Linked DNA regions of Flectobacillus major DSM 103. The protein of the gene in region 3 interacts with the protein of the main gene of each other region in a pairwise test. Links are inferred from orthologs where the notes say so. Each region holds a gene or a part of one and is shown on either strand. Other genes may lie near its edges. The genes, in order: FLEMA_RS71410, FLEMA_RS0152015 and dnaE.

The links.
Region 1: the proteins of dnaE (region 3) and FLEMA_RS71410 interact in binary tests that used the Escherichia coli proteins (3 or more experiments, as listed by UniProt). The link is inferred for Flectobacillus major DSM 103 from one-to-one orthologs.
Region 2: the proteins of dnaE (region 3) and FLEMA_RS0152015 interact in binary tests that used the Escherichia coli proteins (3 or more experiments, as listed by UniProt). The link is inferred for Flectobacillus major DSM 103 from one-to-one orthologs.

What each region holds. Positions count from the first base shown.
Region 1 is NZ_KE386491.1:3,696,228-3,703,535, forward strand. Bases 1-2,954 are described here. They hold FLEMA_RS71410 (methionine aminotransferase), read left to right. Parts: upstream 1-881; coding sequence 882-2,027; downstream 2,028-2,954. Other genes in these bases: nagA (N-acetylglucosamine-6-phosphate deacetylase), read left to right, coding at 1-815; FLEMA_RS71415 (hypothetical protein), read left to right, coding at 2,038-2,421; FLEMA_RS0135955 (GH3 auxin-responsive promoter family protein), read right to left, coding at 2,503-2,954. Outside these bases: more of FLEMA_RS0135955, read right to left, coding at 2,955-3,987; rnhB (ribonuclease HII), read right to left, coding at 4,092-4,664; FLEMA_RS71420 (OmpA family protein), read left to right, coding at 4,990-7,308. UniProt on the Escherichia coli protein: Shows aminotransferase activity with methionine and histidine as substrates, and to a lesser extent also with phenylalanine.
Region 2 is NZ_KE386491.1:4,607,795-4,615,065, forward strand. What follows is about bases 2,360-5,276. They hold FLEMA_RS0152015 (DNA polymerase III subunit gamma/tau), read left to right. Parts: upstream 2,360-2,903; coding sequence 2,904-4,649; downstream 4,650-5,276. Other genes in these bases: FLEMA_RS73745 (glutamate-5-semialdehyde dehydrogenase), read left to right, coding at 2,360-2,655; FLEMA_RS73750 (BlaI/MecI/CopY family transcriptional regulator), read left to right, coding at 4,997-5,276. Also shown: FLEMA_RS73740 (CotH kinase family protein), read left to right, coding at 1-1,102; more of FLEMA_RS73745, read left to right, coding at 1,381-2,359; more of FLEMA_RS73750, read left to right, coding at 5,277-5,371; FLEMA_RS73755 (ExbD/TolR family protein), read left to right, coding at 5,429-5,932; FLEMA_RS73760 (M56 family metallopeptidase), read left to right, coding at 5,964-7,271. UniProt on the Escherichia coli protein: Part of the beta sliding clamp loading complex, which hydrolyzes ATP to load the beta clamp onto primed DNA to form the DNA replication pre-initiation complex.
Region 3 is NZ_KE386491.1:2,065,387-2,073,860, reverse strand. Bases 1,502-5,621 are described here. They hold dnaE (DNA polymerase III subunit alpha), read right to left. Parts: upstream 5,275-5,621; coding sequence 1,702-5,274; downstream 1,502-1,701. Other genes in these bases: FLEMA_RS0110645 (DUF2461 domain-containing protein), read right to left, coding at 5,542-5,621. Outside these bases: FLEMA_RS0110655 (MBOAT family O-acyltransferase), read right to left, coding at 6-1,385; more of FLEMA_RS0110645, read right to left, coding at 5,622-6,225; trpS (tryptophan--tRNA ligase), read left to right, coding at 6,443-7,417; FLEMA_RS68200 (phosphatase PAP2 family protein), read left to right, coding at 7,523-8,080; FLEMA_RS0110630 (DUF2147 domain-containing protein), read left to right, coding at 8,083-8,474. UniProt on the Escherichia coli protein: DNA polymerase III is a complex, multichain enzyme responsible for most of the replicative synthesis in bacteria. This DNA polymerase also exhibits 3' to 5' exonuclease activity. The alpha chain is the DNA polymerase catalytic subunit.

The DNA.
Region 1 (7,308 bases), 1.6 Mb from region 3 along the record:
TCCTTGAAGCTATTGATATTTCAAAGCAATATTTGGATCGGGGTGGCAAAGGGTTGGTAGGCTTACACATTGAGGGGCCTTTTTTTAGTTTCCCCAAAAAAGGGGCTCATGTGGCCGAATTTATTAGAAAACCTAGTATCGACGAATTAAAAACGATTATTCAGGCTTGTAAAGGCTTACCTACTTATATGACGATTGCTCCTGAAGAGTTTACAGAAGAGCAATTAGACCTCCTTTTAAAAAGCCATATCATTTTATCGGCAGGCCATAGCTCGGCTACTTATCAGCAAGCTACACAAGCCTTTGGCAAAGGTGTCAAACGAGTTACGCATTTATTCAATGCCATGTCACAATTACAGAGTCGTGAACCAGGGCTTTTAGGGGCAACTTACGATTCGGATGTATGGGCTAGTATTATTCCCGATGGGGTGCATGTTGATTATGCTTCGGTTCGTATTTCTAAAAAAATCATGGGCAAACGCCTATTCATGATAACCGATGCTGTTACAGAAGATACATCGGGCGACTATAAGTTTGTCCATGCTGGCGACCGCTACACCGACCTCAACGGTACGCTGTCGGGTTCGGCACTTACGATGATTCAAGGAGTAAAAAACTGTTATTTGAAAGTGGGTATTTCGTTAGAGGAATCGCTACGTATGGCCTCAACCTACCCTGCCGAAGTACTCAATATCAATCATCTAACGGGTAAGCTAGAAGATGGCTATTTGGCTAATATGGTTATTTTCGATGAAAATTTGGCCGTACAAGGAATCATCGAATCAGGACATTTAGAATGGTTTTTGGATATTTAAGTAAAACAATGGGATTGTTGACTCTCCTTGTGTATTTTGCAACAATATTTTTGCGTCATCATTTCAATGCACATAGAATCTAAACAACCCCATATTGGCACAACCATTTTTACGGTTATGTCGAAGTTAGCTGCCGACCACGGAGCATTAAACCTATCACAAGGATTTCCTAATTTCGATGGTTCTCCTAAGCTAATCGAGCTAGTGTCGTACTATCTCCAAAAAGGAATGAATCAGTATGCTCCGCTGTCGGGCGTACAGGCTCTCCGAGAAATTATTGCTCAAAAAACAGCCGATATTTATGGAGTCAACTACCATCCAGATAGCGAAATAACAGTTGTATCGGGTGCTACCGAAGCCCTTTATGCTGCCATTACAGCAATCGTTCATCAAGGCGACGAAGTGATTTTGCTTGAGCCTAATTACGATTCCTACGAACCTGCCATACGCCTTAATGGCGGTGTGCCTGTGTATGTAACACTTGTTCCCGAAAATAATTATCAGATAGATTGGCAGATAGTAAAATCAAAAGTTACCGAAAAAACTAAATTGATTATGCTTAATACACCGCATAATCCAACGGGAACGGTTTTGAAACAACAAGATTTAACGGCACTGGCCGAGATCGTAAAAGACACCAATATTTTCATCATCAGCGACGAGGTTTATGAACATATCATTTTTGATGGAAAAGAACATTGGTCGCCAATTCGCAATACTATTTTACAAGAACGTACTTTTGTCTGTGGTTCATTCGGAAAAACTTTTCATGTAACAGGCTGGAAAGTAGGCTATTGCCTAGCCCCAAAGGCCCTAACAGAAGAGTTCAGAAAGGTACATCAGTGGCTTACTTTTTCAACAGTAACTCCTATTCAATACGCTTTGGCCGATTTCCTCAAAGAACCTGATAACTATTTATCGATTCCTGCGTTTTATCAGCAAAAGCGAGATAAATTTATATCATGTATTAGCAATGCTCGTTTTTCATTTACGCCAGCTCAGGGGAGTTTCTTTCAATGTGTCAATTACAGTGCTATTACCGACGAAAATGATTTGGCACTGGCTCAAAGACTTACCAAAGAAATTGGCGTAGCGAGCATTCCTGTTTCTGTTTTTTATCATCAAAAAAACGATTTTAAAATATTAAGATTTTGTTTTGCCAAAGATGACCAAACCTTGGAAAAAGCAGGGGAGCGACTTTCAAAATTATAATAACAAAACCATGATTAAGAAATTACTTGTGTTACTGATGGCCCTAACAGGGCTAGCGTCTTGTACCAAACAACCTAAACTTGATGGTATTGATTTGGAGAAATGGCGTGAAGATAGAGGTGGCTGCTCTGGACAAAGAGCCGCCATGAAAGATCAAATCAAAGCCTTGAAAGAGGAACTCAAAGGCGTTAGTGCCAACGATATGGATGATTATTTGGGCAAGCCAGATATTCAGCAGTTAGCCGATAGAAATCAGAAATATTATATTTATTTTCTTGAAAAAGGAGTTCACTGCGAAGACAAAACCAAGAAATCAGACGCTGAGTCGTTGGGAATTAGATTTAGTGCTATGGGTATGGCTACCGAAATTACCTTTCAGAAAGGTACGCCCTAATACCACAAAAGCATTTTTATCAAAAAGGGTTACAATCGATGATTCATTGTAACCCTTTTTGATTATTGCTTAAACTGCTTATTAAATTACATCAGCAATATTTCTATCGTTCGACAAGCGAGGTACTTTGTTTTGCCCCCCTAATTTACCCTGTGATTTCATATAGTCAATAAAAGCATTGGGAGGAAGCGACCTTATTTTGAGCTTCTGCAAGATATTACCAGTTATCAAATCATCATAATAGACATTCAGTTCAGTTAGTTTTTTGTCTAAGTCACTAATAAAGGCTTGCATATTGTTTGGTTCTTTAGCAAATTCAACAAGCCATTCATGATAAGGTAAACCACCTTCGGCAGGTGTAACTTGTGGTGCAACTGTAAACTCAACCACCTCTACTTCAGGATGTTGCTGCATAGCATATTGCATGGCTTTTTCTACTTCTTCGCCAATAACATGCTCGCCAAATGCAGAAATAAAGTGTTTGATACGACCCGACACCACTATTCTGAATGGATTTAGCGACACAAATTTTACGGTATCACCAATTGAATACCCCCAAAGCCCCGCATTGGTATTCATCACCAAAGCATAATTAACGCCCAACTCAACCTCTCCGATGTGCAACCTACGAGGATTAGGTTTGAAATAGTCTTCGGCAGGAATAAATTCATAAAAAACACCAGAGTTGAGCAACAACAACAACCCTTCTGCTTTTTGTGAATCCTGATAAGCAATGAATCCTTCAGAGGCAGGATAAGTTTCGATAGAATCTATTTTTTTACCAATAGATTCACTAAGTTTTGCCCTGTAGGGTTCAAAGTTTACACCTCCATAAACAAATACCGAAAAGTCGGGAAAAACATCCTTGATTTTTTTACCTGTCCGAGCCTGAATTCGGTCAAAATACATTTGTACCCAAGGTGGAATTCCCGAAATCAAGGACATATTTTCGGGCAAAGTTTCATCTATAATTTTATCGAGTTTACTTTCCCAATCGTCCATACAATTGGTTTCATAACTTGGCAATTGATTACTTCTAAGATAACCCGGTACGTGATGATTGACAATTCCTGAAAGGCGACCAATATGAATCCCGTGTTTTTGTGTCATTTCGGGCGACCCCGACAAGAAAATGAGCTTTTTGTCCAAAAAACCAGCATTTCCAGTTTCATACACATAGCTCAACAAAGCATCTCTAGCTCCATTGATATGATACCCAATAGATTCTTTTGAAATAGGAATATACTTAACCCCCGAGGTAGTCCCCGACGTTTTGGCAAAATACAGCGGCTTACCTTTCCACAAAATATCCTCCTCGCCAGCCACAACTTTCTCGACATAGCTTTTTAGCCCTTCATAATCTCGAATAGGAACGGCATTTTTAAAAGACACATAATCAGTAATATTACTAAAATGGTGGTCTTTACCAAAAAGCGTATTTGCAGCTGATTCAACCAAAGATTTCATCAGATTGAGTTGTGTTTCAACGGCATTGGTTTCCCACTTTTTGCGTTGGTTTATCACGTATGCGGCGAAAGGCTTTGCCAAAAAGGCTCTTATTCCCATAATATTTTTAATGATTTGAAATACATCCAGTTGAGTTTAACAAGCTCAGAAGGCTTTGGGAAAACCCCTTGTTGAATCCTTCTTGAAGCCAAAACTTTGTCAATTTACATTCTAAAACTCATTCGGTGCAAGGGCGTTGTACCAAATTCTTGAATAGCTTTTCGGTGTTTTGGGGTTGGATACCCCGCATTTTGTTCCCAACCGTACTGAGGGTATTCCAAGGCATACTGCTCCATAAGGTCGTCGCGGTGCGTTTTAGCCAAAATAGAAGCAGCTGCAATATTCAAAAACTTGGCATCGCCTTTGACAATACAAGTATGAGGAATAAGCGGATAATTAGGAAAACGATTGCCATCTATGAGCAAATGTTCGGGGCGAATAGCGAGCTGATCTACCGCCAAGTGCATAGCTTTCATACTGGCTTTCAGTATATTAATAACATCAATTTCCCAATTTGACACCTCGGCTACAGCCCAAGCAAGGGCATCTTTTTTGATGTCTTCTCGCAAAATAATTCTTTGTTTTTTACTCAATTGCTTAGAATCATTAAGAAGCTCGTGTGTATAATACTTTGGCAATATTACTGCCGATGCCACTACAGGCCCAGCCAAACATCCACGCCCAGCTTCGTCGAGTCCTGCTTCAATAAGCGTTTCATTATAAAAACTTTTTAACATAAATTTTATATTTGTATTCATGACAAAGTTAAGAGCAATAAATTGGTTTGATATTTGTAATGAATAAAGAATACCCTAATAAAAACCATATTCTTTTACAAAAACCAATTTTGGAAAGTACAAGGATGATTTCAGATGATATTTTCGTCATAGAAACTACCAGAGATTCCCTTAATCATATAAGAAAAATACAATTAACCCTTGGCATGATTTATGCTTTAAATTCACCTGAGAATTTAGTTGTTAGCTCATAAAATTGACAAAATAGTAGCATCAATTTGATGAAGATTTCTGGCTAAAATTTCAAATTTAAGAAATTTAGACAATGCCTAAGATAAAAAAAATTGGAATCACATTCATTCTGACCGCTATTTTATGTGTACCAATAGTAGCTCAGACCAACAACTCCTTACTCAAAGATGCTATCCGCCATTTTGAGCTATCGAGCTTTGTTACTGCCATACCCAAATTTGAACAAGTTCTTCAAAAGGATTCTGCTCAACTCTCTTCTTCCGAACGATTTGCTACATTATTACAACTAGCATATAGTTATAAACAGGTGCAAAATATGCCCAAAGCCGAATCAACGTATCGGCAAGCTTTGGATATTCCTGTATCGGTATCGGGCGACCAACTCAAATCATATCTTTATTTTGCCCAAGTATTGGTCAATAATAACAAATACAAAGAGGCTCAAGAATGGTTTGATAAGTACAATACACTCAGCTCTACTCTTAGCGAAAGCACCATAAGTTCTCGCACCAATCTAGCCAACGATGTTAGTGCTTTGTATAATACCAATGCCAAATACTTGGTCGAATATCTTAGCTTTAATACCAACAAGCCAGAGTTTAGCCCGATGTATTATAAAAATGGCCTCGTATTCTGTTCTGGAAAAGGCTCAGGTAGTGGCCTTACAGGCAACAAAGGGTATTTGGATTTATACTACCTCAGCGATTTGGCACAGTTATCGGGGATTTCAGAAGACGAATTGGATGTCAAGAAAACCCCAAAAACAACCTCCAATACTGGAGATAAAAGGTTAGGAAAAGACTTTTATACCCGTTTTACAGCCAATGATTCAAAAACATTGAATTTTTTCGATATTCCTTCTACTGAAACAGTTACTGTAACTCCCAAAGGTAAAATTGCAGAATCCGAAGTTTTTAGCAAAACTCTCAATACAAAATTTCATGAAGGGCCTGCTACTTTTAGTAGCGATTTTTCAAAAATTATCTTTACCCGAAACAATTATAACGACGGCGAACAAGGTAAAAGTGAAGATAACGTAACAAAGCTAAAACTCTATATAGCTAATTTTGAAAATGGGGGTTGGGGCGAAGCTCAAGAATTACCATTCAATAGCGACGACTTTTCGACAGCTCACCCTGCTTGGTCAAAAGATGGGAAATATTTATACTTTGCCTCTGACCGCAAAGGAGGATTTGGCGGTATGGACATCTGGGTGGTCGAATACAATAATGGCAAATGGGGAAACCCCGTTAACCTTGGCAAAGATATTAATACAAAAGGAACAGAAGTATTCCCTTTTGTTGATGATCGTGGCAATCTGTATTATTCATCCGACGGCCTCAAAGGACAAGGAGGCTTAGATATTTTTTGGGTAGAAACCCAAAATGGTTTGGCCACCAAAAAGCCTTTTAATATCGGCGAACCATTCAATTCTGTCAACGATGATTTTGGTATTATTACCGATACAGAAAGAAAAACAGGCTATTTCAGCAGCGATAGACGACGCGGCGAGGATGATGATATTTATCGCTTTAGCCGACAAACATCGTTGTACTCTTGCCGAGAGATGACCGTTAGTGTTTATGACAGCGAAACAAAAACTGCTATTGCCAATGCCAACATAGAACTAGAAATTAAAGGTGGAACTAATGAAAAATACCAATCTGATGATTTGGGAACGGTAAAGTTTTGTATTGGCCGAGATTTGGACTATGTTATTGGTATCAAAAAAGAAGGTTATACCTCCAACTATTTAGGGTATTCAAGTAAAGGCGAAGCCGACAATGCTCCTTCTCGCCTAGAAATACCTTTAATGCGACTTGTTATGACCGAACCTATTTCCGAAAAACCTATCAAGGCAGATACCATCACCCCTACTAAGCCTAGCATACCAACAGTCGGTAAATCCGATAAAAGCTCGCTATTGAAGGGGGTTATAAAAACCGAAATTGAGAAAATCCCGATAGAAGGTGTTTTGGTAACATTTAGAAATGAATGTAACAATACCACACAGCAAGTAGTAACAGGAGCCGACGGGGTCTATGCTTTTGAAATGGAAGACGGATGTGACTATACATTGGAGGTTTCAAAAGACGGATACGGCAAGAAAGTCAACAAAATTACCAAAGTAGCCAAGAAAGGAAAAAACAGTGAAATTTCTCAAGACTTAGGCTTGTTTAAAGAAGGAGATGTTATTACTATGGATAATATCTATTACGACAAAGGTAGTGCCAAAATCAGAAAAGATGCTGCTCGTGAGTTAGACAAATTAGCAGCTACCTTAATGAAAAACCCAACGATGGTTATCGAAATAGGCTCACATACCGATAGCCGAGGCGATGCTCAGGTAAACCTCAACTTATCTACTCGCCGAGCTCAAACAGCTGTAGAT
Region 2 (7,271 bases), 2.5 Mb from region 3 along the record:
AGATGTTACAAGCTTAAAGAAAACCGATAATTCGGGCGATGCTCTAACAGGCGGTTATATCTTGAAATTTGACAAAACAAGTGGCTCGCCTTCTCGGTTTTGGACCAATACTAGTATACCTCAACTATTGTATCAGGTAGAATACCCCAAATATGCCGATTTAACCAACGAGCAATTGAATTATATCAAGCAATATATTACTCAATTTGAGCAGTCGCTTAATGATTCAGGTTACCAAAGCCCCGATGCCGAATGGCGTAAAATGATAGACTTAGACGCTTTTGTTGATTATTTTATTTTAACAGAATTTACCAAAAATGTAGACGGGTATCGCTTGAGTACGTATTTCTACAAAGACCGAAATAGTAAAGATGGTAGGCTAAAAATGGGGCCTGCTTGGGACTACAACCTTGCCTTTGGCAATGCTGATTATTATGATGGATATAAAGTAATGGGTTGGCAATATGAGGTCAATAATATCGCGATTCCTCAGGGCGATATTTATCCTGCTCCTACATGGTGGAGTACAATGGCCAACGATTCTATTTTTATGAAAAAAGCGGCTATGCGTTGGAAAAGCCTTCGGAAATCTATTTTGAATAACGAAAATATCAGTCAGTGGGTAGACTCAACAGCTACAGTGATTCAGCCAGCGATGAAACGTAATTTTGAACTTTGGACTGGGGTATTAGGAAAAAAAATTTGGCCAAATTATTATGTTGGTGCTACCTATCAAGACGAAGTGAATTGGATGAAAGATTGGATTCGTTTACGAGGTTTCTGGCTCGATGACCAATTTGCTAAGGTAGGCTTGGTATTGGGCAATGAACCCACTTTAGAAAGCAACAAAAGCTTGAATATTGTGCCTAACCCCATCAACGACAATGCTATTTTGACCTATCATGTACTGCAAAAAGGGCATGTCCAAATTGGTATTTACGATTTGACAGGAAGGCAAATAGCCAATATTATCGACCAAAACCAAGACAAAGGAAGTTATCATATTCCTTTTGGGGTGGCACAGTCATTGCCTTCAGGTATGTATCTGCTAAATTTTCAGTTAAATGATTTACCTATCGAGCGAATCAAAATTATAAAATAATAAAAAGACCTTCGATTGTAAAAAACTATTCCCAACATAATTGTTTTTTTTTAAAATGGATATTTTGCTAACAAGGAAAAATTCATTCTGGATACAATTTTTGTTGTTTTTCAGCAGCCTTATACCCAATCCAGATTTGTTTAAATAGATTCAGCAAGAACTATTTTGAGATAACTGTGTTTAAAAATAAAAAGATTACAGAAGATAAAATAAAAAAATCAACCTATAGATAAAAATGTTTGCGAAATTTGTAGACTAAATGAAATGTTAACCAGATTATGGAACTTGAAACAATTGATGTAACTACCACCATTGTGCCACTTTTGGCTCAAACACATGCGGCTTCAGCAGCCGTAAGGCGTTTGACAGACGAACAAAAGAAAGCCGTTTTGTATCGTTTGGCCGAAACTTTAGTTGCCAACACTGCTCAGATTGTTGTCGAAAATCAAAAAGATTTAGACCGTATGGACAAAGCAGACCCCAAATATGACCGTTTGATGCTTACTGAAAAACGCATTGCCGATTTGGCAGAAAGCATCAAAGATGTAGCTAACTTAACAGATCCCTCAGGACAAGTATTGTTAGCAAAAGAATTGGGAAATGGCCTGAAAATCAAAAAAGTAGCAGTTCCCATGGGTGTAGTAGGTGTTATTTTCGAGGCCAGACCCAATGTAACGGTTGATGTAACAGCTTTGTGTATTCGTTCGGGCAATGCTGTGGTACTTAGAGGAGGCTCAGATGCCTTCGATACCAATACCTACTTGGTAAGTTTGATTCATGATGTATTACGAGAGTTTGATATAAATACCGATTGTATTCGTTTGTTGCCTACCGACCGTGCTTTTGTCAAAGAGCTACTGACAGCGGTAAGATATGTCGATTTGATTATTCCACGTGGTTCTGAATCGCTGATTCAGTTTGTTCGTAAGCACTCGTTAGTGCCAACCATCGAAACAGGGGCAGGGGTATGTCATACCTATGTTGAACAAACCGCCGATTTGGCCAAAGCTACCGAAATTGTAGTAAACGCAAAGGTGTCTCGTCCATCGGTTTGTAATTCATTAGACACCGTTTTGGTAGATGACGTAATTGCCGAGGAATTTTTACCAACCTTAATCGAAGGTTTTACTCAATGGAATGTAGAAGTATTTGCCGATGAAACAGCCTACAAAATTTTTGAAGAAGCAGGTTACAGCAATTTACAATTAGCCGAAGAGTCGGATTTTGGTAGGGAGTTTCTAGATTATAAATGCTCGGTAAAAGTTGTGACGGGTATAGATGAAGCTTTGGCACATATTAGTCAACATTCATCTCGTCATTCGGAGGCTATTTTGTCAAATAATGAAGCTTACTGTAAGCAATTTATTCAGGAAGTAGATGCCGCTGCAGTTTATACCAATGCCTCAACTCGCTTTACCGATGGTGGACAATTTGGCCTAGGAGCCGAAATTGGTATTTCTACCCAAAAACTTCACGCCAGAGGGCCTTTTGCTTTAGAAAAACTTGTTACCGAAAAGTGGATTGTAGAAGGCGATGGGCAGGTAAGATGGTAATACCCTAATTCGTATAGCATATTTTGTAGATCAAAAGGCAGCTCCCCAAGGGCCGCCTTTTGATTTTATAACCTCAGGGTACTCCTCAAGCACAGATAGATTTCAACATATCTATTTTTACAAACTGTAATGGGTATTTATATAGAACATGCTGTTATTCTTATCAGAACAGTCGTATAACCGTTACCTCGATAGCTATTCTAAAGCCTTTTCTTCTCTGTTTGCCGACTATTTGCTAACTTGCAACTATGGAAAACTTCGTAGTCTCGGCTCGGAAATATCGCCCTGCTTTGTTTGATTCTGTAGTGGGTCAATCACATATTACCACAACTCTCAAAAATGCTATTCGTACCAATCACTTGGCACAGGCTTTTTTGTTTTGTGGGCCACGTGGTGTTGGAAAAACCACGTGTGCCAGAATTCTTGCTAAAACAATCAACTGTCAGAACCTTACCCATGAGGCCGAAGCCTGTGGTGAGTGCGATTCGTGTAAGAGCTTTCAAAATAATGCTTCATTCAATATTCATGAATTGGATGCAGCTTCTAATAACTCGGTAGATGACATTCGGAACTTGATAGACCAAGTACGGTATCCCCCTCAGTCGGGTAAATACAAAATTTATATTATCGATGAGGTTCACATGCTTTCGACGAGTGCCTTCAATGCTTTTTTGAAAACACTCGAAGAACCACCAGCTTATGCCATTTTTATTTTGGCAACTACCGAAAAGCATAAAATCCTCCCTACTATTTTGTCGAGATGTCAGATTTTTGATTTCAACAGAATTCAAATTGCCGATATGACTCAGCACTTGGCCTTTATTGCTGCTAAAGAGGGGATTTTTGCCGAATTAGATGCTTTAGAATTAATTGCTCAAAAAGCTGATGGGGGCTTGCGTGATGCCCTTTCGATGTTTGACCTCAATGTGACCTTTTCAAAAGATAATACCCTGCATTATGCCGAGGTATTAGAAAATCTACACATTCTGGATTATGATTATTATTTCAGAATGACCGAAGCTTTGATGGCTTCCAAAGTGGCAGAGGCTTATTTGCTCTTTGACGAAATTTTGAAAAAAGGCTTTGACGGACATCAATTTATTGTAGGCTTACTCGAACACTTCAGAAATTTGTTGGTTTGTAAAGACCCCTCTACCATAAAGTTATTACAAGTGTCGGAAAGTGTACAGCAGAAATATTTGCAACAATCGGCCGAAGCGTCCTTTTCTTTCTTGGCATCGGCCTTGAGCTTGGGTGCTCAGTGCGACTTGACTTATAAGGCAGCCAAAAATCAGAAATTACATATTGAGATTTGTTTACTCAAAATGGCCAATATAGCTCATGTAATTAATCTTGCGTCTTTGCCCGCTGTGGAGGGTGGAGGAGTGGGAAAGTTGCAGGTTGAAAATACCAAAGTGACTACGCCAGCTGAAACACCCGTAGCTACAGCCGTTGCCAATACTACTACCGTATCAGGCGGCAATACGGGTTCGGCTGCCACAGGTATGTCGATTCCTAAAACGCCTATTGGAGGGCTAAAAACAACCGCCAACCTAGGCAAGAGTACTACTAATACAGCCCAGCAGCCTACTGTTGCTCGTGTCGAAGAGCCTGTTATTACCCAAAATAAACCCTTTACACACGACCAACTCAAAGTAAAGTGGGATGCTTTTGTAAAATGGCTAGAATCTCGTGAGCGATTTAGCGAATATGTAATCCTCAATCGTGATTTTAGTTTGAAAGGAACAACTATTCTTTTGGCCGTCGACAACGAAATCCAAGTAGAGTTGCTTACAACTGCTTTGCGTACAGAAGTGTTGACGCATTTGAGGCGTGAAATGCAAAATGCTACGATACATTTAGAAGTGAGTATTTTGAAGGAAGACGAGAAACCTATGATTTATACGCAGGCCGAAAAATTTAAGTTTTTAGCAAATAAAAATCCTGCCTTAAATGACCTTCGTAATGCCTTTGGTTTAGACTATGACTATTAAGTTGGGTTATCAATCATGGGCAAACTTTTGGTAGCAAGTAATACAAACGTCATTTTATTTCAGGCAAGGTTCATACTCTTGTAACATTGCTGACAACAGGATTAAAGGGCTTATAGGGCTGTTTTTTGCAGTATTATCTTTATAACTGGCGAAGCTATTCGCCAGTTATAAAGGTTGAATAGCCTCATTTTTAAGCCTTCAGTCACTTATTCACTAAGTAAGTATTATTCTTTTTTGAAAAAAAACTAAGTAAATAGTTGTATAACTAAAAAATTAGTTTTAGTTTTAGGTCACCAAAATATAATTCCCTCAAACAACAGGTATCTCATAAAGAAAACACGAAAGTTATGCAATCCATTGATAAAGAACTAACCAGAGCCGAAGAGCAGATTATGCAAGTGCTTTGGCAGATTGAAAAAGGTTTTGTGAAGGATATACTAGACTACTTGCCCGAACCCAAACCTGCTTACAATACTGTATCAACAATTGTGAGAATTTTGCAAGAAAAAGGATTTGTTAGTCATAAAGCTTACGGCAAGTCGCACGAGTATTTTCCTATAATCAGCAAAGAGCAATATAGTACATTTGCAACCGAAAAGCTGGTAGAAGGATATTTTGAAAATTCGTTTTCAAGCTTATTTTCATTTTTCTCAAAAAAAGGAAAAATAGATATGAAAGAAGCCGATGAGATTTTGAATCTTATCAATAGTATGAAAAAATAGATAGGGTAGTGGGCTGGGCAGTACAAAGATTTTGTTCCTCTAAAAATAACTATCAAAATGGCTGAAATTTCCACCTCCGACAAAAGCCGCACACGGGGCGGTCGCAAATCTACTAGTGTAGACATGACCCCGATGGTTGACTTAGGTTTTCTTTTGATAACCTTTTTCATGCTTACTACCACGCTCTTAAAGCCCGTTACCATGCAATTGAGCATGCCTGTAAAGGAAAACGGCACATCGCCTATTAGGAAGAGTGATGCTCTTACCTTGATTCTGGACAAAAACAACAAGATTTTTTATTATCAAGGGCTAGCCGACGACCCTTCTATCAAGATTCAGCAAACAAATTTTTCTATCAACGGTATTCGGAAAATATTATTTGGGTATCGTGGGCGTATTGGCGATATGTTTTCGGTAGTAATAAAATCTACCGACCAAGCCAAATACAAAAATATGGTAGATCTCCTAGACGAACTTACGATTACCAATAATAAACGTTATGCTATCGTTAATGAATTGACTGATAATGAATTAAATAGAATAGCTTTCCAAGCTCGATAATATTATTCTAAATGCTTAAATCTTGACGCTGATGAACTGGTTGCACTATCTCTTACAAGTGAATCTCTACATGATTCTATTTTATGGATTTTATCATTTTCTATTAAGAAAAGAAACTTTCTTTCACCTCAATCGTGCTTATTTGTTGGCTGCGGCAGCTTTATCATTCTTTATCCCTTCTATTCAGCTAGAAAGCCTTAAAGACTGGTTTGTTACCGAGCAGGTATATCAGACTATCAGTGTTATTTATGACCCAAGTGTATATTATGATAAATCGGAGGCTTTTAGCTTACCAACTTGGAATATTGGTGATTTAATTTCCTTTGCGTATATCATAGGCGTTCTTGTGGGTGTTGGGCGTTTGGGGCTTCAAATGGCCTATTTGGGTAACTTGCTAAGAGATAAAAATCATAAGGGAATCAAAAGTGCTTTTTCATTTTTTAATTTCTTGTTTGTCAGCAAAGATTTAAAAATGCGTGATGTTATTGTCGAGCATGAGTATGTACACATTCGCCAGATTCATTCGGCCGATGTACTTTTTTTTGAGCTAATTGCCATTTTCAACTGGTTTAATCCTGTGGTATTTTTATACAAAAAATCTATTCGTCATATTCATGAATTTATTGCCGACGAAATAGCTAGCCGACGAAAATTGTCGAAAGAGGAATATGCAATGTTGTTATTTAATGAGCAATTTGGCGTAAATATGATTCCTTTAACCAACAATTTTTTCAATGAATCTCTTTTAAAAATTCGGGTTAAAATGTTGTTACAAGAACGTTCCGACGATAAGTCGATGCTGAAATATGGCTTAGTGATTCCGTTATTTTTGTTGATGGTGGTAATGTCATCAGCAACAGTAATTGAAACAGAGCAGCTTTCGCAGGAATTGGATAGAATTACAGAAAAGCGAACCGACGAAGCGACCTCCCCAGAGCCTAAAAATACTGGTAGTCAGGTGATTAGCGAAGCAGAGATAGATATTTCGCAGGCTAGTATTATTAGTCCAGCATTGGCTCAGGAGCTAAAACAAGAGAAAGAAAAAGTGTTTTTTGCAGTAGAACGGCAACCCTTATTTAAGGGTGGTATGCCAATGTTTGTCAAATACCTTCAAAAAAACCTAAAGTATCCTCCAAGTGCCGTAAGGGCTAATATTTCTGGTAAAGTGTATGTACAGTTCACGGTAAATCAAGATGGAGGAACAGAAGATTATGGTATTTTGAAGGGTGTTGGGTTTGGCCTCGACGAAGAAGCTATTCGTGTGCTAAAATCCGCTCCAAAATGGATTCCAGGCGTACACAAAGGCAAGACTGTTCGCTGTAGATTTACAGTTCCTATT
Region 3 (8,474 bases):
GTCTGTTAAAATTTGAAATATATATACTCTGTTGAATTGTGGGCTGGCCAAAAATAAATAATACTACCAAGCATTATGGCATAAATAATTGCTCGTAGATAGAGCGGTTTGTGCTGAATATCGGCTGTATGTATTTGATTTCGTTGAAAAAACTCAACCAAAACTACGCCAAGCGACAATAACATAGCTTCATGACCAATATCAGGGATGTTTAGTTGCCCGACTTTGAACATTTCTTGGTAATATAGTATAGCTGAGGTTAGGTTTGGAGAGCGAAAAAACACACGTGTTAGTGAAATTGAAATAAAAACTAGCAATATGGGTAAAAGGTTTTTCCATGTATAATTTTGGTTTTTGGGATTGCGAGTTAAGCCCAACAGAATAGAAATAACAAATAACAGACCATTGGCAGTACCCCAAAGAATATAAGTGCTATTGGCACCATGCCAAAGCCCACTTATAAAAAAAACGGCTAGAACATTAAAACAATACTGTAGCTTGAACTTCCCACGCCCACCCAAAGGAATATAGATATATTCTTTTAGCCAAGCACTCAACGAAAGATGCCACCTACGCCAAAACTCGTCGATACTTCTCGAAATAAAAGGAGCGTTGAAATTGGGATTGATTTTGATACCAAGCAACCTAGCCAAGCCCCAAGCCATATCTGAATATCCCGAAAAATCCATATATACCTGAAAACTGTATAAAAACACCCCCAACCACAAATATGGGGCTTCTAAAGCATCATGATTATAGAAAATATAATCTACAGGTGTAGCCAAGGTACTTGATACGATTACCTTTTTGAACAATCCCCAAATAATGCGTTGAATAGCCTGTTCGGTACTTTCAAGGCTCAAGTTTTTAGGTTCGGCATATTGTGCCAAATCTCGATATGCAATAGGTATTGGCCCCGAAAGAAGTTGTGGGAAAAATGAGAAATAAGCAAGGAGGTTGATAATACTGAAAGAAGGCCGTAGTTTTTCTCGATATACATCGGTAACATAACTATATGCTGCCAAAATATAATAACTAATACCCACAGTAGTAGTAAATGAATACCACGTAATGTTGTGATGACGCTCGCCCAGAATCCAGTGGTAATATTTACAAATAAAAAGCTGAAAAAGAAGACTTGTTATTACAAAATAATAGATAAATACCTTGAATCTTTCAAGTTTTGTTATGGCAATAGCACCTATCCAACAAAATATAGAAATGGCTACAAGCAAAACACTCAGTCGGTAGTCGTCCCAACCATAAAATACCAAACTACCTATTATCAGAATACTATTTTGGAGAGTAGTGTTCTTTTTGGCTGCCCAATAAATAGGGAAAAAAAAAGCAAAAAAGTACACAAACTTTAGCGTATTAAATGGCATATATTATTTAGTTATAGTGGAAAAAGCATACATAAAAACAGGATATCTATTGTATAGTCAAGAGAAACCTTCATACTGTTGCCTACTAGGCTATTAAAATGCAAGAAGAATGGATGAGGTAAGTATGTTTATAGCTATTAATTAGGCAGGAGTGGTAATTTATGTGAAAATGAGGAATGTTTTTGTGAAGAACAAATAAAATAAAAACTATTTTAATGAAAATTGGTGATAAAAATTAAATAAAAAACACAGTGAGGCTAGATACATCGTGTATCTAGCCTCACTGTGTACATCTGTGTTTTTTACTGAAAGGTGATTAATTAAGTTTGTAGGTCAAGCCCTTCAATTGTTGAAGAGCCTCCAATAATTCGTTGGTAGGCGAAATTTTATTTTTGCGAGAAAGCATCGTTACCTCCACTTTATCGTCGGGGTCTACTACCATAATCGATAAGCTACAATTGCCTTGATGCTGGTTCATAATACTATTAAGTTGTTGTACCAAATCGGCATTGACACTTTGCAGCCCTACAATAATACGCAGTTCTTTGGTGTATTTATCTCGAATTTCGGAAAGAAGCTGCATCGAAACAGGCTTAAATTCCCACTCGTCGGGTCTTCCCCAACGGTTTTTGATTTGCCCCCGAATATACAAAAATCTATCTTGAGCTACATATTTAGAAAGGTTGACAAAATCTTCACCAAATAAGGCAAATTCATAGCTACCATTGTAGTCTTCGAGGGTAAAAAGCATAAAAGGATTACCATTTTTAGAATACCTTTCTACCACTTTGGTTACAATACCACCTACACTTACCTCTTTTCCTCTAAAAACAGGTTCCATCACACGGTCGAGGGTACTACTACAAAAGCTTTCAAGTTCGAGGCGATAGGTATCGAGAGGGTGTCCCGAGATATAAATACCTACAACATCTTTTTCAAACTTTAGCCGCTCCATTTGCGACCATTTCTCAATCGTCGGAATTTTAGGTTTGGCAATATCTGCTCCGCCACCTTCGCCGAGCATTCCAAAAAGCGAAGCCTGAGCCGACGATGCTACTTCTAGCGACTTGTTGGCATACCGAATGATTTTTTCGATAAAAGAACTACCTTCACTTTCATCAAAATAAATAGCTCGGTGAATTTCAGGATAGCAGTCAAAAGCCCCTGCATAAGCCAAGCTTTCAAGGGTTTTTTTATTAACAGTCCGTAAGTTGACCCTTGTTACAAAATCAAAAATATCTTTATAGAAGCCGTTTTTGTCACGTTCTTCTATAATAGATTCTACGGCAGCATCGCCAGTGCCTTTGATAGCCCCTAGTCCAAAACGAATTTCCCCTTTTTTATTAACCGCAAACGAACGATACGATTCATTGATGTCGGGGCCTAATACTGGCAATCCCATTCGTTTACATTCTTCCATGAAAAACGTAATCTTTTCAATTTGTCCAAGCGAGTTAGACATCACCGCGGCCATATACTCGGAAGGATAATGGGCTTTCAAATACCCTGTTTGATATGCTACAAAAGCATAACAAGTAGAGTGAGATTTGTTGAAGGCATACTGAGCAAAAGCCTCCCAGTCGGTCCATATTTTGTTGAGCTTGTCTTCTGGATGCCCTTTTTGTTTGGCCCCATCTACAAACTTTCCTTTCATTTTATCGAGTGTAGCACGGTCTTTTTTACCCATTGCTTTTCTCAAAACATCGGCATCGCCTTTCGAGAATCCCGCCAATTTTTGAGAAAGAAGCATCACCTGTTCTTGATACACCGTAATACCATAAGTATCGGCTAGGTATTCTTCCATTTCGGGAAGGTCGTAGGTGATTTCCTCACGCCCATGTTTACGAGCAATAAAGTTGGGAATATATTCCAATGGCCCAGGACGATAGAGTGCGTTCATGGCAATCAAATCCGAAAATTGGTCGGGCTTGAGTTCTCGGAGGTACTTTTGCATACCCACAGATTCAAACTGGAATGTACCATTGGTTTCGGCACGTTGATAAAGCTCGTAGGTTAATTTATCGTCGAGCGGAATAGTATCCAAATCAATCGTAATACCATGATTTTGTTTAATCAAACGAAGAGCCTCTTTAAGAATAGAAAGGGTTTTTAGCCCCAAGAAGTCCATTTTGATTACACCGGCATCCTCAATAATTTTTCCTTCAAATTGAGTAATCAATAAGTTTACATCTTTAGAAGTAGATACAGGCAGAATGTCTGACAAATCTTTTGGTGCAATAATAATACCCGCAGCATGAATACCAGTACCACGCACAGAACCCTCCAAAATAAGGGCTTCTTCGAGTACCTTCGAGCGTAACGAGCCTTCTCGACGAATATCTCTTAGTTTTTTGACATTATCTAAATCTTCAGTTTGTAAGCTTTCTTTCTCACTGAGTGACTTTTCTCCAATAATTGGGGCATTCATCACACGGTCGAGCGAAATACCGGGTTTATCAGGTACAAGTTTGGCCAATTCGTTCGACTCATTAAGCGGCAAATCGAGTACCCGAGCTACGTCTTTAATCGACATTTTGGCGGCCATTGTACCATAGGTTACAATATGGGCTACCTGCTGTTTTCCGTATTTTTCTACCACATAATCAATCACCTTTTGGCGGCCTTCGTCGTCAAAATCGGTATCAATATCGGGCATAGACTTACGGTCGGGGTTCAAGAAACGCTCAAATAGCAAATTGTACTTGATAGGGTCAATATTGGTAATCCCAATACAATAAGCTACAGCCGAGCCCGCCGCCGAACCACGTCCAGGGCCTACAAATACGCCTAATTCACGACCAGCATTGATAAAGTCTTGAACAATCAAGAAATACCCCGCAAAACCCATTGTCCGAATTACGTGTAGCTCAAAGGCCAAACGCTCTTTGATATGAGGTTCTTCCCAGGCCTGTCCATAGCGATTGCGAGCACCCTCCCAAGTAAGGTGTTCGAGGTAATCGTCTTGCGACACAAACCCCGCTGGGATTTGGTAGTTGGGCAAAAGAATATCTTGCTTGAGTTTGAGGTGGTCGCATTTATCGACGATCTCGTTGGTATTATCAATAGCCTCTGGAATATGGTTCCAGAGTTGAGTCATTTCGGCTGTACTTTTAAAGTAAAACTGGTCATTATAAAAGGCAAAACGTTTACCTTTTACACTCTCGCCATCGTCAACGTCCTTATAAGTAGGAGTGGCCTGTTTTTCGCCCGTGTTGATACACAACAAAATATCGTGGGCGTTGGCATCTTTTTGGTCGAGGTAATGCGAATCGTTAGAAGCAATTACTTTGACATTGTACTTTTGGGCAAATTTCAACAAAACCTCATTTACCTTTAGTTGGTCGGGAATTTCGTGGTTTTGTACTTCTATATAATAATCTTCACCGAAAAGGTCGAGCCACCATTTGAATTCTTTTTCGGCTTCTTCTTCGCCATGACGCAAGATTGCCTGTGGTACAGAAGCACCAATACAGCAAGTTGTAGCGATAAGGCCTTCATGGTATTTCAGAATTAATTCTTTGTCAATACGAGGGTATTTACCATACAAACCTTCGATATAGCCCAAAGAACAAAGTTTTACGAGGTTTTCGTAACCTTTTTTATTTTTGGCCAGCATCAACTGGTGGTATCGTTTATCCTTTTGGTCTTTAGAAAAAGCCCGTTTATGGCGGTCGTCAACCACATAAAACTCGCAACCAACAATGGGTTTTACACCACCATGTTTGCCAGCTTCGGCCACAAATTGGAATGCCCCAAACATATTACCGTGGTCGGTAATAGCCACAGCGGGCATATTATCGGCTTTGGCTTTGGCAAACAAACCTGAGATTTTAGACGCTCCATCGAGTAGCGAATATTGTGTATGACAATGTAAATGACTGAATTGCATGATTGTTTGTGTTGAATCAAGTATTATGACTTTTATAATAGAAGAGAACAATAGGCTAAATCTTGGCAATATACCTGCAAGTTAAACTCCAATAGCTTCTGGCTCTACCTTTATAAAAGCCTAATGATTTTGTTTGGCGTACAAATTTGAAAAACTTCAAAATAGAATAGCACTTTTACCTATTTATTTACTGATTGTTTAGTTTGCTCAAAGGTTTATTAACAGTATCATTGAGTTGCTTTTGTACCAAACATTATATTTATGTGCCTACAACTGAATGACAGGCTCTTCGTGGTCAAAGAAAATAGCATTGAGGTAGTCCAAATAAGGCTTTAATACCAGACAGGATTGGGTAACAATTCGTTCAAAATCTGAGGAGATAACCTCTTCATTGGTGAATTTTTTCCAGAAAAACATTTGTTTCATTCGTAAAAGCTCAATTTCTGGGTGATTTTTGTCGTATCCTTTGGGCGATGTTTTTACGCTTTCGCCAACAGGTGTACCAAATGTTTTTACAAAAGTAGGATTATAGATAATTCCTTTGAGATGCTCGGCATTATAATCTATTTCCTGCCGAAACAAAGCCAGCTGCTCGGGGGTAGGCGAGTACATACCTCCACCCAAAAACGATTCGCCATCCTGAATATGTAAATAATAGTCCATTCTACCCGACTTGCGTCCGCCTTCCGAAAAGCTTGCCGAAAGCCATGTTTTGTAAGGGTCTTTATTGGGCGAAAACCGAACATCACGGGCAATTCTATAGTTACAATCTTTTACTTTGACACCCGTCATGTTTTCAAAAGTTCCGATTGAATGAATCAGATTTTGAATATTTTCTTCAAAACTAGCTTTTACTGAATCATACTGCTTTTTATTGGCATGGAACCACTCACGGTTGTTGTTGATTTTGAGCTGATTAAGGTAGTCAAACGTTTCTTGTGAAATCGCCATGGGTTGATAATTTGATGATGTTGTATATTTCTTTCGTGTGAAGTTACTCAAAATGTTTCAACCATGATTTGATGGATTGGAGGAATTTATTGATTTTTGTGTTTTATTGATTAAATCATATTGTGAACAAATTTTGGAATAGTTTTTAGAAATAGGTATTTAATCAAATTTTGAGAGAAACAACACTCGACTCACAGAACACAGTTAACAACTTTGAATAATGAGAATTTTAACAGGAATCCAAGCATCGGGACGACCACATTTGGGAAATATTTTGGGAGCTATTCGTCCTGCAGTAGCCTTATCCAAAGACCCCGCCAATGAATCATTTTTATTTATTGCCGATTTGCACACCCTTACTAGCTTGAAAGATGGTGAGGCACTTCGCCAAAATACTTATGCTATTGCGGCAGCGTGGTTGGCTTGTGGGTTTGATTCAGAAAAGAACTTTTTTTATAGACAATCAAGGTTGGCGGGCTACCATACCGAATTGATGTGGTATTTGAATTGCTTTACGCCATTTCCGATGTTGGCAAACGCTCATAGTTTCAAAGAAAAGTCTGAGAAACTCGCCAATGTCAACGCAGGCTTGTTTACCTATCCTGTGCTTCAGGCAGCCGATATTATGCTTTACGATGCCCATTTGGTACCAGTAGGAAAAGACCAACGCCAGCACCTAGAAATGACCCGAGATATTGGTTCTACCTTCAATCGTCAATATAATCAGGAGGTTTTGGTATTGCCAGAAGCCAAAATTGACGAAACCGTCATGACTATTCCAGGGATTGATGGCCAAAAAATGAGCAAGTCGTATGGCAATTATATTGATATTTTCTTGCCCGAAAAAGAATTGCTAAAAGTAGTAAAGAAAATTGTGACAGATACCACCCCGTTGGAAGAACCCAAAAACCCTGATACCTGTAACGTATTCAAATTGTATGAATTAGTAGCCACCGCCACCGAAATAGCCGAAATGCGTCAAAAATATTTGGCAGGAGGCTTTGGATACGGCCATGCCAAACAGGCTTTGTACGAAGTATTGGTACGTGAGTTTGCCGAAGAAAGAAGACTTTTTGACTATTATATGAACAATTTGGATGAATTAGAAGCAAAACTAAAAGCTGGTGAGCAAAAAGCAGAACTTATTGCCAAAGCCACTATTGAGCGTGTCAGAAAGGTATTGTGTTTTTAGAAAACAATAAAGGCATAGATAGGCACAGGATGATTTTCTAGAAAGAAATACTGATTGTGCCTGTATTTTTAGCATAAATAAAGATTTAACCCCCAATGTATTGGTATGAATCAGCTCGACACCCAAGCTTTTTTGTTGCTCAATGGTTTGCATTCTCCTTGGCTCGATACCCTAATGGCATTGATTACCAATAAGTTTACATGGATTCCACTGTATGTACTTATCATTGCTTCAATGATAAAAACACATAAAAAAGAGGCTGTGCCGATGTTAGTGATGATATTGGTTTGTATATTGTTTTCCGATCAAATTTGTTCGTCAATCCTAAAGCCTTGGGTAGCAAGGTTAAGGCCATGTCACCAGCCGAGCCTCGATGGCCTAGTGCATTTGGTTGGGGGCTGCGGAGGCCAATACGGCTTTTGTAGTTCGCATGCCGCCAATAGTTTTACATTGGCAGCTAGCTTATGGTATTTGTTTGGCCAACAACACCGTTGGGTAGCCTTATTTTTTCCTTGGGCAATAATCGTAAGTTATAGCCGTATTTATGTAGGAGTACATTATCCTTTAGATATTTTGGCGGGGGCATTGGTTGGCCTTGTTGTAGCCAAAATTAATTTTGAATGTTATTTGTATTATCTCAAAAATAGAAAAGCAGCGAATTAACTATGAAAATTGCTATCAGCTTATTGTTATTATTAGGTAAATTTTGGACGAATACCCCATTGGTATCTGAAAAAGATGCTATTCTGGGTGTTTGGTACACAGAAGACAAGTTATCGAAAATACAGATTTATGAAACCGAAGGAAAATACCACGGTAAAGTAGTTTGGCTCAAAAATCAGCAAGGTAAGTCTGTTCTTGATGCTAAAAACGAAAATAAAAGCTTACGTAACAAGCCTATTTTGGGCTTAATAATACTAAGCGATTTTGTACATGAATCTAAAAATGTTTGGACAAATGGTCGAGTTTATGACCCCGAAAGTGGCAAATCGTATGCTTGTAGACTAACCCTAAAAAATAACCATACACTTGATGTAAGAGGGTATATAGGTAAACC